DNA from 4 places in the Megasphaera stantonii genome. Region 1 is predicted to be linked to each of the others. Evidence: riboswitches for the same ligand, from Rfam matches in the RefSeq annotation. Region 1 holds a riboswitch; each other region holds the start of a gene.
The links. Region 1 has a riboswitch for S-adenosylmethionine ahead of DKB62_RS11875 (methionine ABC transporter ATP-binding protein). Riboswitches for the same ligand answer to the same signal wherever they lie in the genome.
Positions count from the first base shown of each region.

Region 2: another riboswitch for S-adenosylmethionine. It lies ahead of DKB62_RS05530 (MetQ/NlpA family ABC transporter substrate-binding protein); the one in region 1 lies ahead of DKB62_RS11875 (methionine ABC transporter ATP-binding protein).
Region 3: another riboswitch for S-adenosylmethionine. It lies ahead of metK (methionine adenosyltransferase); the one in region 1 lies ahead of DKB62_RS11875 (methionine ABC transporter ATP-binding protein).
Region 4: another riboswitch for S-adenosylmethionine. It lies ahead of DKB62_RS08035 (MetQ/NlpA family ABC transporter substrate-binding protein); the one in region 1 lies ahead of DKB62_RS11875 (methionine ABC transporter ATP-binding protein).

Region 1 is NZ_CP029462.1:2,522,244-2,526,417, forward strand. Features, by position in the region: gene DKB62_RS11870 (methionine ABC transporter permease) at 12-665, opposite strand; gene DKB62_RS11875 (methionine ABC transporter ATP-binding protein) at 646-1,689, opposite strand; SAM riboswitch class I at 1,785-1,882, opposite strand; gene DKB62_RS11880 (sensor histidine kinase) at 2,342-3,796, shown strand; gene DKB62_RS11885 (response regulator transcription factor) at 3,774-4,174, shown strand, end outside.
Region 2 is NZ_CP029462.1:1,177,596-1,181,769, forward strand. Features, by position in the region: gene DKB62_RS05520 (hypothetical protein) at 1-1,362, shown strand, start outside; gene DKB62_RS05525 (C-GCAxxG-C-C family protein) at 1,414-1,836, opposite strand; SAM riboswitch class I at 2,003-2,098, shown strand; gene DKB62_RS05530 (MetQ/NlpA family ABC transporter substrate-binding protein) at 2,202-3,035, shown strand; gene metF (methylenetetrahydrofolate reductase [NAD(P)H]) at 3,185-4,048, shown strand; gene speC (ornithine decarboxylase) at 4,109-4,174, opposite strand, start outside.
Region 3 is NZ_CP029462.1:78,698-82,871, forward strand. Features, by position in the region: gene gmk (guanylate kinase) at 1-374, shown strand, start outside; gene rpoZ (DNA-directed RNA polymerase subunit omega) at 409-618, shown strand; gene coaBC (bifunctional phosphopantothenoylcysteine decarboxylase/phosphopantothenate--cysteine ligase CoaBC) at 639-1,853, shown strand; SAM riboswitch class I at 1,931-2,033, shown strand; gene metK (methionine adenosyltransferase) at 2,089-3,279, shown strand; gene priA (primosomal protein N') at 3,405-4,174, shown strand, end outside.
Region 4 is NZ_CP029462.1:1,727,372-1,731,545, reverse strand. Features, by position in the region: gene DKB62_RS08050 (DUF1700 domain-containing protein) at 1-695, shown strand, start outside; gene DKB62_RS08045 (hypothetical protein) at 695-1,207, shown strand; gene rbr (rubrerythrin) at 1,353-1,889, shown strand; SAM riboswitch class I at 2,038-2,136, shown strand; gene DKB62_RS08035 (MetQ/NlpA family ABC transporter substrate-binding protein) at 2,267-3,085, shown strand; gene DKB62_RS08030 (flavodoxin family protein) at 3,223-3,756, shown strand; gene DKB62_RS08025 (GNAT family N-acetyltransferase) at 3,772-4,174, shown strand, end outside.

The DNA.
Region 1 (4,174 bases):
ATCGTATCTACTTATTTTTTATTTTTCTTGCGCGAGGCGAAGTCGCCGCAGGCCTGGATGAGGTTGACGCCTACGATGAGGATGATGATCGTCGCCAGCATGACGTCGGCGCGGAAGCGCTGGTAGCCGTAGCGGATAGCGATGTCGCCGAGGCCGCCGCCGCCGATTGCGCCGGCCATGGCCGAAGCGCCGATGAGGTTGACGATGAGGACCGTAATGTTGTTGATGATCGTCGGCAGGGCTTCGGGAATGAGGACCTTGCGGATGATCTGGAAGGGCGTGGCGCCCATGGATTCCGCGGCTTCGACGAGGCCGAAGTCGACGTCGCGGATAGACGTTTCAACGAGGCGGCTCAAAAAGGGAATGGCCACGATGGTCAGGGGCACGCAGGCCGCCGTCGTGCCGATGGACGTGCCGGCGATGATGCGGGTCAGAGGAATGATGGCGACCATGAGGATGATAAAGGGAATCGAGCGGATGATGTTGACGATGGTGCCCAGTATCTGATTGATAAAGCGGTTTTCCAGAATATGGCCCCGGCTGGTCGTGACCAGCGTAATGCCGAGGGGAATACCGATGATAGCGGCGATGATCGTCGCGACGGCGACCATGAAAACAGTTTCCTGAATGCCTTGGAGCATTAAATTAATGATTTCTTGGGACATATCCTAAAACCTCGCTTCCAATAGGTAATTCTTTAATATATTCAAATGCTTTTGCCTGTTGTTCCATAGAACCCATGATGACGACGATGAGATAGCCGAAAGGTTCGTCCTGAATGTAGTCGATGTTGCCGTAGAGGACGCTGACGTAGGTGTGGAAGCGTTGTACGACCGATGCGACGACAGGTTCGTTCGTAGCGGCTCCCTTGAAGCGCAGGCGGACGAGCATATCGTAGCCCGGCGCAGGCTGGTCCGTAATGCCCATCTTGGCGATGCCGGCGGGCAGCTCCATGTTGATAACCGATTTGACGAAGTCCTTCATCGTCTGGGACTGGGGATTGGTAAAGACGTCGACGACGCGGCCTGCTTCCTTGATGACGCCGCCTTCGATGACGGCGACGCGGTTGCAGATTTCTTTGATAACCGCCATTTCGTGGGTAATGATGACGATGGTAATGCCAAGGCGCTGGTTAATGTCCTTGAGCAGCTCGAGGATGGATTTCGTCGTCTGCGGGTCCAGGGCCGACGTGGCTTCGTCGCACAGGAGGATGTTCGGGTCGCTGGCCAGGGCCCGGGCGATGCCGACGCGCTGCTTCTGGCCGCCCGACAGCTGGGCCGGGTAGTTGAACTGCCGGTCCGTCAGTCCGACTAATTCCAAAAGGTCGGCGACTTTTTTCTGGATGGCTTCCTTCGATGCGCCGATGAGCTCCAGGGGGAAGGCGATGTTGTCGAAGACCGTCCGCGACGAGAGCAGGTTGAAATGCTGAAATATCATGCCGATATGCTTGCGTTCCGCCCGCAGCTGGGCGTCGGTCATGTTCGTCAGGTTCTTTTCGTCGATGATGACGTTGCCGCTCGTCGGCCGTTCGAGCATGTTGATGCAGCGGACGAGGGTCGATTTGCCGGCGCCGCTCTTGCCGATAATGCCGAAGATTTCGCCGTCTTCAATGGTCAGGTTGACGCCTTTGAGGGCGTGGACCTGGGCCTTGCCGTCGTAGGTTTTGGTAATGTTTTCCAGTTTTATCACAATATCAACTCCTTGATTCAGTACGAGTTCAACCCGGTGGCAGTACAACTAAAAAAGCCGTCAAACAGATGACGGCTCGGTATTTCGTGTATGTCGCTTCATCTGCCGGAATACTCCGTTGGAATTGGCACCTTCCCTGACGGGGGTTGCCGCAGCGTCATGGGGCCAGTCCCTCAGCTGCTCTGGATGAACTTGTATATTTGGTTGTTGCTTAACATATTATCACTAAGGGACGGGTGTTGTCAAATACAAGAGGTATCTCGCCGTGTAAAATATAAGAAAACAAAAGAAATAGGTGCGGCCTGCAAACCGGGAATTTCGTAAAAATGCAATATAAAAATCGGGGAAAAGAGATATTTTTTTGAAATAATGTGCCTGCATATTAAAGATGTTAAGGAAAACGGTTCATGTACTCTGCCGTAGAAAAGACAGGCCAGGGAGGTTTTATGAAGAATTTTTCCTTCGTTTAATTTTTGTTTATCTTTTCCGCATACACTGCAATAAGTATAACTATGCGAACGTATCAAGATATCTGCGGCGGCGTGGTATAATAGAAGGCAAGGCGCGTCATGCGGCAGGAAAGCGGGGAGAAGGACAGATGAACCTGAGAGATATACCTATTGGAAAACGATTGCTGTTGTCTAACTTTGTTATGATAGCCATTCCCGTGGCCTTTACTCTCGTCGTCAGCATCGCTATTTTTTTAGGCCTTCATTTCGGCAACATCAACAGGGCGGCGGCCATTTCCTTTCTCTGGCCGGAGAGCAACGGCCCGACCTTATCGGTGCAGTTTGAGCTGAGCCGCCTCTGCGTCCGCGCCGACTGGTATAACGGAGGAATGGGCCGGCTCATGCAGACGAGCGACCATTTGGAAGATCAGGGCCTTACGGTAGCGATTTCCCAGCAAGGACGAATCCTGTATGCGACGGAACATACGGACCCGTGGGCGACGATCGGCGAAGCGTACCGGCGCAGCCCGGGCAGCGGCGCGGCTCTCAACTGGTCGGACGAGGGCATCGCCTTCCATTATACGTCGCCTGAGACGGGCGTAGCCGTAGCCGTCGTCGGGCCGGTACAGCTGCGTAAGCACGGCGGCATTTGGGACCTCAGCTCGAAGAATATCGTAAAGGTTGCCTTTGTCGTCTTAGCCGTATTAGCAGTCCTCGTGACGATTGCCGTAGGTCTTTTCTTATCGCGCCTGCTGGCCCGGCAAATCGTCCGGCCTGTAGAGGAAATGCGGAACATCGCCGAAGACATCAGCCGGGGCAATCTGGATCACCCCGTCGTCGCCGACGGAAACGACGAAATCAGCCAGACCTGCCGGGCCTTTGAAACGATGCGCAAAGAACTGAAGGCGTCGCGGGAAATGAGGGACGCCTACGACAAGAACCGCAAGGAGCTCATCGCCGGCATTTCCCACGACCTGGCGACGCCCCTGACCCGCATCGAAGGCTATGCCAGCGGCTTGAAGGACGGCATTGCCGATACGGCGGAAAAGCGCCGCCATTACGTCGCCATGATTTTGGATACGTCGAAGATGATGACCCGCCTGGTGCGGACGCTGTTCCTCTTTTCCAAGTTTGATTTGGGACAGGTGGAATTCTGCTGGGAAAACGTAGACCTGTGCGGCTATTTGGAAGACTATACGGGCGAGCAGGCCGAGCATTTCCGCCATCAGGGACTGGACATTTCTTATAAGGCCTCTGTAGACGAGGCTGTCGTGGCTATGGACCGGACCCACTTCCAGCGTGTCGTGGAAAATATCATCGGCAACAGCGTAAAATATAAAGACGGCGACGAAGGCCATTTATCCATATCCCTGGACGCTGCCGGAGACGGCGCCGTACGGCTGACCTTTGCCGACGACGGCCGCGGCGTAGGCGAAAACGACCTGCCTAAGCTGTTCGATTCGTTTTATAGGACCGACAAGGCCCGCAGCAACGTGGCTAAAGGAAGCGGCCTGGGCCTGGCCGTAGCCAAGCAGATCATCGACGAAATGAAAGGGAAGATTTGGGCCGATCAGACCCAGCCCAAGGGACTGACGATCTGCATCGAGCTGCCTGTACAAAAGGAAGGAAACCATCATGAAGCATATACTGATCATTGAAGACGATAAAGGCATTGCCGAATTGGAAAAGGACTATCTGGAAGCCAACGGCTTCGCCGTGTCCATTGAAGTGGACGGCATCAAGGGGCAGGAGCAGGCGCTGCGGCAGCCCTTCGATTTGATTTTGCTGGACATCATGCTGCCCGGCCAGGACGGCTTCCAGATTTGCCGCCATATTCGCGAACATAAAAATATCCCCGTCCTCCTCGTGTCGGCCAAGCAGGAAGATATCGACAAGATACGGGGCTTGGGACTGGGCGCAGACGACTACATCGTAAAGCCCTTCAGCCCCAACGAGCTCGTCGCCCGCGTCAAGGCCCACCTGGCCCGCTATGACAGGCTGACGGCCCGGGAGACGTCGAAGAGCGTCCTCCAGTA
Region 2 (4,174 bases), 1.3 Mb from region 1:
TCCCTGAATCAATGGAAGCAGGAAGACCGGCAGAACGGCTTCACCGTCGAAGATACGGCAAACGGCTACCGGTCCAGCAAAACCTACGCCGGCATACAGGATATTGCCGATACAGGCGGCGAATTCTGGACGCCCGACCCGGAATACGGTGAAATCCGGCTGCACAAGGGCCTCTTGTATGACTATTATTCCATCCATACGCGGATCAAGGGACAGGAAAACGCCGCCCTGCCACAGGCCCATTACGAAGACAATATTCCCAATTTCTTCCAGGTACCGTCCAGCGTCGACGTCTGGAGCTATTTGGAATACCGTAAGCAGGCTGAACGGGAAGCGGCCCAGCTCAACGAAATCCATAACCAGGCCGTCGCCGCAGCCGTCAACTCGGCGTCTCTCGACTTTACGATGCACCTGCCCATGGCCGTCGACGCCACAAACGCCGACCAGGTCCTCGACGACGGCAAGACCCTCGTCTGGGATTTGAAGCCGGCCTTTATCAACACCCAGGGCGCCTCGGCAGGCCAGGATATTCACATGCAGGCCCAGTTCCGCATTTTCCATCAGACGACAGCCATCCTGTTAGGCGTCGTCTGCGCGGCCCTCGTCATCGCGGCGATTGTCTGCGCCGTCCTCGTCAAGCGCAAGCAGCCGACGGGACAATCCAAGCCCTATCTCATCGGCCTGGCCGTCTCCATCGTCTGCCTCGTCGGCTTAGGCGGCCTCGTCCAATCGGCTACGGCAACGCAGGTCACCTTCTCCGACAGCGACCGCATCATCAGCAAAGCGTTGCCAGAAGGCTCAGCCTATCAAACACTTCCGTCCCCCAACAGCCTGGACACCGCCAAGGCAATGGCTGAAGACCATACTCTCCATGGTGAAGTCGTGGCTGTTTCCGAAGAAGATGACGACGGCTACCTAGCATTGTTCCAGACGACAGCCGGCCCTTGTTTCGTCATTGCCGACAAAGCCAGTGATTCCATTGCCGTTGTGCCATTCAAACAGTCGCTCATCCATTTCCGCACACAGTACACCCAGTTCTCGAACGGTAAAAAGAGCTATTACCCCCTTACCTTTATCATGGCCCGGCAGAATGACACGAAAGATAGCCCTGACGTAAAACTAGGCATCTGGCAAAACGACATGCATCAAATTCCCACATACGTTCTCATTGAACCCGATGAAAACGATGTCATCCACGTTGACGGAAATCCGTCTTCAGCTTGGAACACCCTTACGCCATCGCATTATCAAGTGCCAATGAAAGATGAAATAAATATCCGCATGGCCAAGATTTTTGCCAACCACATTGACAGCCTGAGCAAGGACGTCCGGGCCCGCGACGTCATCCTGCCGAATAAATAAATACGCACAAAAAGACCTCGTACGACGCCGTACGAGGTCTTTTCCATGTCTTTATTTTTTAAGCAATCCCTTTTCTTCTATAAAGGCCGCCAGGAGCTCCGCCGTACCGACCATGAGCTCCGGACAGGATACGGGGCCGCCGTTGGCCGGGCTCTTGAGGACGCGGCAGCACGACGCGTGGAACTTACCCATCCACAGCTGATAAAATTCCTTTACGGGAGCGTAGATTTCCGCCTTGGTCTTTTCTTCCGGCGTATTGCGGCCTACGAGAAGGCCCAGGATATGGCAGGCGCCGTTCAGGGCGCCGCAGAGACAGCCCGAGCCGCCGACGCCGCCGCCCATGACCGATACCATGCGGAACACGTCGTCCGACAGGTTGAGGCCGTAATATTCATTGCAGGCCTTTAATACCGTTTCGGAACAGTTATTACCGCCTTGCTGGTATTTTTTTACTACGTCTTGAATCGATTCCATTTCGTATTACCTCCTAATGCAATATCTCGTCCTTTGATTATATCACATTTTTGCCGTTCTGCCCGTTACTTTCGTTCTCGTCATATCAGGCCGGCAGGCTATGCAAATATAGCAATTTGACAAATCTGAGATTCATGATACACTATGTTCAAGACAATTTTACATCCTTTTATCCAGAGCGGCGGAGGGACTGGCCCAATGAAGCCCGGCAACCGATAACGACGGTGCTAATTCCTGCGGATTGATTTCCGAGAGATAAAGACCCTGCGACGATACCTCTTTCTCTTGGGAAAGGGGCTTTTTTCATGGGATAAAAGGCTAAACGGTCTTACGCCATATCATTTTATATTTAGGAGGAATCATTTATGAAGCATTTCAAAAAACTTACCGTCCTGGCCGCTGCGGCTCTCTGTGCGCTGGCCGTATTGGCCGCCGGCTGCGGCAGCGACGCCCCGGCAGGCGGCAAAGAGTCGACGCAGAATAAGGTCCTGACCGTCGGCGCGACGCCCGTTCCCCACGCGGAAATCTTAAACGAAATCAAGCCCCTCTTAGCCAAGGACGGCATCGATTTGAAGATCATCGAATTTACAGATTACGTCAAGCCGAATCTGGCCCTGAACGACAAGGAGCTGGACGCCAACTTCTTCCAGCACGGCCCCTACATGGAAACGTTCAATAAAGAACACGGCACGCAGCTCAAGGCCATCTGCAAGGTCCACATCGAGCCGATGGGCATTTACTCCCATAAAGTCGCCAAACTGGACGAATTGGCAAACGGCGCGAAGGTCGCCATCCCCAACGACCCGACCAACGGCGGCCGTGCTTTGCTCATCCTGCAGAAGGCCGGCCTGATTTCCCTGAAGGATAACGGCAGCATCACCTCTACGGTACAGGACATCGTGAAAAACGACAAAAACCTCCAGTTCGTCGAATTGGAAGCCGCCCAGATTCCCCGCTCCATTGACGACGTAGACATCGCCGTCATCAACACGAACTTCGCCATGGAAGCCGGCCTCAATCCGCTGAAGGACGCGATTTTCCTCGAAGATAAAGACTCGCCGTACGCTAACATCTTAGCCATCCACGAAGGCGACGAAAACCGCCCGGAAATCCAGGCTCTCGTCAAAGCCCTCCAGTCTCCGGAAGTGAAGAAATTCATCGAAGACAAATACCAGGGAGCCATTCTGCCCAGCTTCTAATACAACACACATATATATTCATGCAAAAGGGCCTCGTTCCAGGCCCTTTTGTTATACATACGGCCATACTTCATGATATAATATAAACAAAAACACGCGGCTGTACTCGTGCTTACCCCCTGTCAGCTATGCAGCAAGGAGCAATATATATGCGCACAAATGAATTATTTGCCAAAAAAACAGTCTTTTCCTTTGAAGTCTTCCCGCCCAAGCCGGATACGCCCATCGAGACGATTTACGCCGCTTTAGACGAGCTGAGCCAGCTTTATCCCGATTTCATCAGTGTCACCTGCGGCGCCAGCGGAAGCGGCAGCGGCGGCAACCGCACCGTCGAAGTGGCCTCGGCTATCAAGCACACCTACGGCTGTGAAACGGCGGCTCATATGCCCTGCATTTACCTGACTGAAGACGACGCCCTGCGCACGTTGGACGCGCTGAAAAAGGCGGGCATCGAAAATATCCTGGCCCTGCGGGGCGACGAAACGCCGGGCCGCGAACGGGCCCATGTCTTCGAACATGCCAGCGACCTCGTAGCCTTCATCAAGCAGAACGCCCCGGAATTCAACGTCATCGGCGCCTGCTATCCCGAAGGCCATGCGGAAGCCCAGACCATGGCCGCCGACATCCGCAACTTAAAGACGAAGGTCGACGCCGGCGCCAGCGAGCTCATTTCCCAGCTCTTCTTCGACAACGCCACCTTCTACCGCTTCCTCGAACGGTGCGAAATCGCCGGCATCAGCGTCCCCATCGAAGCGGGCATCATGCCTGTCACCAATAAGAAGCAAATCGAACGGATGGTGTCCCTGTGCGGCGCGACCTTGCCGGTCAAGTTCCAGCGGGCCATCGCAAAATACGGCGACAATGCCGAAGCCATGCGGGATATCGGCATCGCCTACGCCATCGACCAGATCGCCGACCTTTTGGCTAACGGTGTCGACGGCATCCACGTCTACACGATGAACAACCCCTATATCGCCAAGAAGATTACAGAAGCCGTAAAAAATCTATTATAAGAAATCCAAAAAAGCCCTGTACAGCATCGCTGCACAGGGCTTTTAGTTTACCATATCGTTTTATTCTTTCAGCACGTAGCCGTAGGCGTGGACGCGGCCGTCGTCTTCGTGTTCCAGGTATACGCC
Region 3 (4,174 bases), 210 kb from region 1:
ACGGCACGCCGAAGGAATACGTATACCAGATGCTCCGCCAGGGCAACCACGTCATGCTGGAAATCGACATTCAGGGAGCTATGCAGGTAAAGGAAAAGTATCCCCAAGGCGTCTTTATCTACATCGTGCCGCCGAGTAAGGCCGTTCTGGAAGAGCGGCTCCGGGGACGCCATACCGACTCGGATGAAGTCATCGCCGCGCGGCTGGCGAAGGCCCGGAACGAGCTGGAATGGATTGATAAATACGACTATGTCATCGTCAACGATGATCTGGGCGAAGCGATTCAGAAGGCCGCCGCCGTGCTGAAAGCCGAGGAGTGCAGAGTTATGCGCAACGCCAACTGTATCGAAGAGACCAAGCAGGCGTATCAATAGAAATTTGTATGCAGTAAAGAGGAGAGATGTTCTTATGTTGATCAAACCGACGTTGGAATCGTTAATGAAAAAAGTAGACAGCAAATACACCTTAGTCACGCTGGCGGCAAAACGGGCCCGCGAATTGACGGACGGCGACGAACCGCTCGTAGATGTAGAAACGACGCGCGTCGTTTCCATCGCGATGGAAGAAATCGATCAGGGCAAGATTACCTATGAAAAGCCTCAGGGCGGCATTAAATAATTGCGGAGGATATCATCGCCATGTTATTAGAAAACAAGAAAATCGTCTTGGCCATCAGCGGCGGCATCGCCGCGTTTAAGGCAGCTGAAATCGCCAGCATGCTGCGCAAGCGCGGCGCTGAAGTCAAGTGCATTATGACCGAACATGCGACGGAGTTTATTACGCCGCTGACGATGAGGGAAATTTCCGGCAACCCCGTCGCCGTATCCATGTTCAGCGATATTCCCGAATTTAACGTCGAGCACATCGCCCTGGCCCAGTGGGCCGACGTGTTCGTCATCGCTCCGGCTACAGCCAACGTCATCGGCAAAATTGCCGGCGGCATCGCCGACGATATGCTGACGACGACGGTCATGGCTACGACGGCTCCCGTCGTCATCGCCCCGGCTATGAACAGCAACATGTATATGAACCCCATCGTACAGAAAAATATCGCCGCCCTCAAGGAGTACGGCTATGAAATCATCGAGCCCGCTACAGGTCATTTGGCCTGCGGCGTCACCGGCGTCGGCCGTCTGCCCGAACCGGAAGACATTGTCGACTACGTCGAATTTACAGCCTGCCGGACGAGCCTGCTGAAAGGGAAGAAGGTCATCGTCACGGCCGGCGGCACGCGCGAACCTATCGACCCGGTCCGCTTTATCGGCAACCATTCCAGCGGCCGCATGGGCTTTGCCATCGCTAAAGCCGCAGCCTTTGCCGGCGCAGACGTCACCTTGGTCGCCGGCAGCAATGACCATCTGAAGACGCCGGCCGGCGTAGCGCGCCGCATCGACGTAGGCAGCACCAACGACATGAAGGCCGCCGTCGATTCGTATTACGACGACTGCGATCTGGTCATCAAGTCGGCTGCTGTCGCCGATTACCGTTCGGCTCATCCGGCAGCGAATAAGATCAAGAAATCCGACGAAACGCTGACCTTGACGATGGCTAAAAACCCGGACATCCTGTACGGCTTGGGCCAGCGCAAGGCCCATCAGGTTCTCATCGGCTTTGCTGCCGAAACAACGAACCTCATCGAGTACGGCACGGCTAAGTTAAAGAAGAAGAACCTCGACATGCTCGTCGCCAACGACGTCAGCGCCGAAGGGGCCGGCTTCCAGGGCACGACGAATATCGCCACCTTCCTGTTCCCTGACGGCTCGATGGAAAAGCTCGAGAAAATGGACAAGGAAGACCTGGCGGCGGTCATCGTAGAACGGGCCGCGGCGATTTTAGCCAAAAAAAATCAGTAATCGAGGCCATGATTTTTCGAATAGGTCTTGCATAATTCCTCTTGTTAGTATACAATAGGTCAAGTGAATAAAATATTTAACCATCAAGAGCTGTGGAGGGATTGGCCCGATGATGCAGCAGCAACCTTCAGTGAATGAAAGGTGCTAAATCCAACAGTGTAGCGTACTGAAAGATGGGCTGATACATACCCCTCTTTTCAGAGGGGATTTTTTTTGAACGCATAAGGAGGATATAATGGCAAAGAATCGTGAATTTTTTACGTCTGAATCCGTAACCGAAGGCCATCCCGACAAAATGGCCGACCAAATTTCTGACGGCATTTTGGATGCAATTTTGGAAAAAGATAAAAACGCCCGCGTCGCCTGCGAAACCCTCGTAACGACAGGTATGGTACACGTCGTAGGCGAAATCTCTACGACGTGCTACGTAGATATTCCGCACATCGTACGCGAAACGGTCCGCAATATCGGTTATACCCGCGCAAAATACGGCTTTGACTGCGATACGTGCGGCGTCCTCGTTTCCCTGGACGAACAGTCCCCGGACATCGCCATGGGCGTTGACGAAGCGCAGGAAAAGAAATCCGGCACGACGGATAAATTCGACTCGATCGGCGCCGGCGACCAGGGCATGATGTTCGGCTACGCGACGAACGAAACGGACGACTACATGCCGCTGCCGATTTCTCTGGCTCACCGCCTGTCCCGCCGTCTGGCCAAGGTCCGCAAGGACGGCACGCTGCCGTACCTCCGTCCGGACGGAAAGACGCAGGTAACGGTCGAATACGAAGACGGCAAGCCTGTCCGCATCGACACCATCGTCATTTCGGCTCAGCACAGCCCGGAAGTTACGCGCGAACAGATTGAAAAAGATTTGCTCGAATACGTCATCAAACCGGAACTTCCCGAAGGCTTGTTCGATGACCAGACGAAACTGTTCATCAACCCGACAGGCCGCTTCGTCATCGGCGGTCCTCAGGGCGACTCCGGCCTTACGGGCCGCAAGATCATCGTCGATACCTACGGCGGCATGGCTCGTCACGGCGGCGGCGCTTTCTCCGGCAAGGACCCCACAAAGGTAGACCGCTCGGCAGCTTATGCAGCCCGCTATGTGGCGAAGAACATCGTAGCCGCAGGCTTGGCGGATAAATGCGAAATCCAGCTGGCCTATGCCATCGGCGTAGCCCATCCCGTTTCTATCCACGTAGAAACCTTCGGTACGGGCAAAGTCGAAAACGAAAAGATTGTCGAATTGATCCGCAAACACTTCGACCTCCGTCCGGCCGGCATCATCGAAATGCTCGACTTGCAGCGCCCGATTTACAAACAGACGGCCGCTTACGGTCATTTCGGCCGCAACGATCTGAACCTGCCTTGGGAACAGCTTGATAAAGCCGACGTTCTCCGTCAGGAAGCCGGCTTATAAAACTGGGCCATCTCAGAGGAATCATGCCTTCCAGGTGGCATGGCTGAATTAAATATGATACAATGTATAGGGGCTTGCTTCGTCAAGTCCCTATCTTTATGTTATACAAACGCAGGAGCAGGGCTATGGTAGCAGACATCATCATCAATACGACGGCCAAACGGCTGCAGCAGACCTTTTCCTATATCGTCCCGGACGGCATGGCTGTGCACGTCGGCAGCCGCGTGCAGGTTCCCTTTGGACGGCGGCAGGAAGAAGGAATCGTCGTCGCCGTCAGCGAGAGGAATGCAGGCGAATATGCATACGAGCTCAAGCCGATCAGCACCGTGCTGTCGGCGCAGGCGGGGTTTCAGGAAGAAATGATCGAAACGGCTTCCTGGATCAGCCGGTATTATCTCTGCAACCTTGCCGACGCCCTCCGCCTGTTCATGATAGAAAAGAAAGGGCTGGAAGTCCGTCTGTATGTTACGGTTGGAACGAAGGCTCCCGCGTCGGCGGAAGACGCCGATGTCGCTGCGTACGTCCAAGCGAAAGGCCAGGTGGAAAAAGCGGCGCTGTCGCGGAAATTCGGTGCCAGGCGAGTAGACGATTTGCTTGCGGCAGGCGTACTGCAGGTAGAGAAGGGCTGGAAAAATAAAATATCCGATAAAACGGAAAAGTGGTTATCTTTTGTGCGGGATGATGCCGAGGGCCTGCTGGCGAACCGGCGGCGGCAGGCGGCCTTGCTGGCTGAATTGAAGCAAGCAGGCAGTGCGCCCGTATCTGCTTTTATCGGAAAAGGATACAGTGCCGACGTCATCCGCCGCCTCTGCGGCACGGGACTGGCGGCTATCAGTGAAAGGAATGTCCGGACGAGGCAGCTGCTGCCGACGTTGGAACAGAGCCGTCCTCTGAC
Region 4 (4,174 bases), 790 kb from region 1:
AAGACTGCGAAGAACAGTTCCGCCTGGGCGCGAAAAAGGGCCTGACGGAAGAAGAAGTATGCGCCAAGCTGGGCCATCCTAAAAACATATACCGCTACTATATCGGCAAGCCCATCGTGCCGGAAGACAATCTCAGCATGACCGGCTCCGCCGACGCGCCGGCACAGGAAGCGCCCGAGGCTGCCCCTGCCAAGCCGTCCCAATTCTACGATTGGGAAAAAGACCCGGCCCATCGCCGCCGCCCCAAAATCAGGGAAGCCTACTATCCCATGCCGCAGCCCGAGCCGCCCCGAAACTACGATGCCTACGCCGAGCAGCCCCAGCGTCCTAAGGCGAAAGGTCCTACAAAACGGACAGCCGGTGAAGACGAGCTGCAGTGGAATGACAAGGCAGCCATCCCCCAGGCGGCAAAGGCCATTGCCAGCCCCTTTTTAGACATATTCGGGGCCTTGTTCAATATCGTCAGCACCATACTATTCTTCGCTTTCGCCCTGGCGCTCCTCGCCTCCATCGCCGTATACAGCCTGCCGCCGTATATCTTCTCGGATTTGCTGCCCCTGCCGACGCTGTCCGTCTCGACGATGGCCTTCGCCGTCCTGGCCCTGCTGTTCGCGGCCCTGACTGCGTCGTACGCCAGCCAGGCCTGCCACCGCACGGCCCGCAATGCCAGAAACCCGCAAAGGAGGGACGGATAATGGGAAAAGTCGTCATATGCCTCGTCCTGACGCTGGTCTTTTCCTTTCTCAGCGTCCAGTCGTTCCTGAGCAACGACTACGCCCGCCTCCAGCGCTGGCTTGCCTATTATCAGGAATACAAGGCCTTCGAAGAAGCGGTCAAGCGGGGAAACGCCTCGAAGGCCGAGCTCTTCGAACGGCTGAAAACGATGTATCCCGGCCCGGCCAGCGAGCTGGAAGCCCATCTCAAGGAAAAGTACGGCGACCTGAGCGACACGGCAAAGGATACGCAGAGCACCTTGTCCGACACGCTGAACGACACCCTCGAAACGTTCTCCTCGTCCCACGCCGACATCGACGCCATAAAAAAGGAAGCCGAAAGCAGGCTTTCCTCTAAGGCCGAAGATGCCGAACAGGCTGTTTCCGAGCCGAAGCGTTCCGTATCCCGCGAAAGCAGCAAGGACACGGAATCGAAACGCACTGCCGATGCCAAAGAACCGCGGCGATCTGAGTCGGACACAGTGAAAGAATAATTTTTCCATATTTTATTAAAAAATAATTATTATCCATTGATTTTATTTTGCAAATAGAGTATAATGTACTCAGAGGTCAGGAACGAGACCTGACAAGAGGCAGCATAGGCTGCGAGTTTACGTATGAAATCATGGAGGTATCGATATGGAATTAAAGGGAAGCAAAACTGAAAAAAACTTAATGGCAGCATTTGCCGGCGAATCCCAGGCAAGAAATAAATACACCTATTACGCAAGCGTAGCGAAAAAAGCCGGCTACGAACAGATCAAGGCCTTCTTTGAAGAAACGGCCAACAACGAAAAAGAACACGCTAAAATCTGGTTCAAACTGCTCAACGACGGCATGCCGAACGACATCGACGCCTTGAAAGACGCCGCTGCCGGCGAACACTACGAATGGACGGAAATGTACCCGACCTTCGCCAAAGAAGCCAGAGAAGAAGGCTTCGAACACATCGCCTACTTGTTTGAAAAAGTAGCGGAAATCGAAAAACACCACGAAGAACGCTACCTGGCCCTCCTGGCCAACATCGAAAACGGCACGGTCTTCAAGAAACCGGCGACGAAAACATGGGTATGCCGCAACTGCGGATTTATCGTCGAAGGCGAAGAAGCTCCGGAAGTATGCCCGGTCTGCGCGCATCCGCAAGCGTTTTTTGAACTGAAAAACGATAACTACTAAACCACCATATATAACGAGACACCATCACACATCCGAAAGCGGAGGCAGGAATCCTGCCTCCGTCTTTTGTCGTCGGAAAAATTCTGCCGCCAAAATATTGACATTCGGTGCGAGAGATGGTATGATTTTTATCAACAATCATATATTGATTTCATCAAGAGCAGCCGAGGGAATGGCCCTATGACGCTGCGGCAACCCCCAAATGGGATAGGTGCCAAGTCCAGCGGATACATCCGACAGATGAACACATACGTAATCAAAGCCGTCATCTGTCGACGGCTTTTCTTTTTACCCGTATCGTCGCCGGCCCATCCTATGGCAGGCCGTCCTGCCTCTTGCCATGTGATTGATTCAGTATCAGAAAGGATGAACAACTCATGAACTCTTCTATCAAAAAACTTCTTGCAGCGGCCCTCATCGCCGCGACCTGCGTATTCGCCGCCGGCTGCGGCAGCTCCGACAGCGGCTCGGCCGACAAAAAGGAAATCGCCATCGGCGTAACGGCCGGCCCCCATGCGGAAGTCATGGAACAAGTAGCCAAAGAAGCAGAAAAACAAGGCCTGACCATCAAGGTCGTCGAATTCAACGATTTCGTACAGCCCAACAAAGCCTTGGCCGAAGGCGATTTGGACATGAACTCCATGCAGCATCAGCCCTACCTCGACAACGTCGTCAAAAACCAGGGCATGAAGCTGACCTCCATCGGCAAGACCATTATCCTGCCCATGGCCGTATATTCCCACAAATATAAAAACATCAGCGAAGTCGCCGACGGCGCTAAGGTTACCATTCCGAACGACCCGACCAACGGCGGCCGCGCCCTCCTGCTCCTGCAGCAAGTCGGCCTCATCACCCTGAAAAACGGAACCTCCGTCGACGCCTCCGTACCGGATATCGTAAACAATCCGAAGCACCTCGAATTCATCGAGCTCGACGCCGCTCAGATTCCCCGTTCCCTTGACGACACGGACCTGGCCTGCGTCAACACGAACTACGCCATCCCGGCCGGCTTAAACCCGCAGAAGGATTCCCTCCTCGTAGAAGACAAGGATTCGCCGTACGCTAACGTCATGGTCGTCCGCGAAGATGAAGCCAACAACGAAACGTATAAAAAAGTCCTGGCCATCTACCAATCCGAACCGATTAAAAAATTCATTAACGAACACTTCCAAGGCACGATTCTCCCGGCATTCTAAGAGAAACGGACATCGAGCCACCACGGCATAGCCCCTCGCGGCTATGCCGTTTTTAGTTATACGCTTATACGCTGCAGGAAATAATATAGTATAATGAAATAGTAAAAGGAAACTACGCGTTAAGGAGATGACAGCTAATGAAACACATCGTAATCCTATCGGGCAGCCCCAGAAAAAACGGAAACACGAACCTCTTGTGCCGCCAATTTCAGCAAGGAGCCGAAGAGGCGGGCCACAGCGTACGCTTTATCCCCCTGGCGGAAAAACGCATCGGCTTCTGCCGGGCCTGCGACGTCTGTATGCGCAACGGCGGAGCCTGCATCCAGAAGGACGACATGGAAAATATCCTCTGCGCCTTCCAGCAGGCTGACGTCGTCGTACTGGCGACACCCGTCTATTTTTACGGCGTCAGCGCCCAGATGAAGGCCTGTATCGACCGTACCTATCCCATTTGGCAGCACCTCGGCCGCAAGGAAGTATACTACATCGTCTCCGCCGGCTTAGGCGAAGACATCATCGCCCGCTCCCTCGGCGACCTGGACGGATTTGTCGAGCACTTCGAGCAGTATGAAATCAAAGGCCGCCTGTACGCGTCCAACGTCATGGAAGCCGGAGCCGTCCGCACCCTGCCGGTCATGGAAGCAGCCTACCAGGCCGGCCTTCACGTATAGAACAGGAGGATACTGATGGAATCATTACGATACAGAAAAGCCCGGACCGAGGATATGGAAGCCGTCATGGCCCTGCAGACCGCCGTCTTTCACGGCGAGCAGCTTATCCCCCGGGACGCCGTTGAAGCCTTTCTAGCCATGGAGCCCCAGTGCTGGGTCGCCGAGCTGGACGGCGTCATCGTCGGCACGGCTGCCGCCTGGCATGAAGGCGGTCAGCTCCATTGGGGCCGGTTCATCGTGACGAAGGCCCTGCGGGGCCGGCACATCGGCACGAAGCTGGCAGCCTTTACCTTTGCAGAACTCTTCGCCCAAGGAATCGATTCCATTTTTATGGAAGCCCGCGACACGACCGTCGCCATCGTCGGCAAAATGGGCGGAACCGTCGCAGGAGAGCCCGTCCCCTTCTACAAAGGCACGG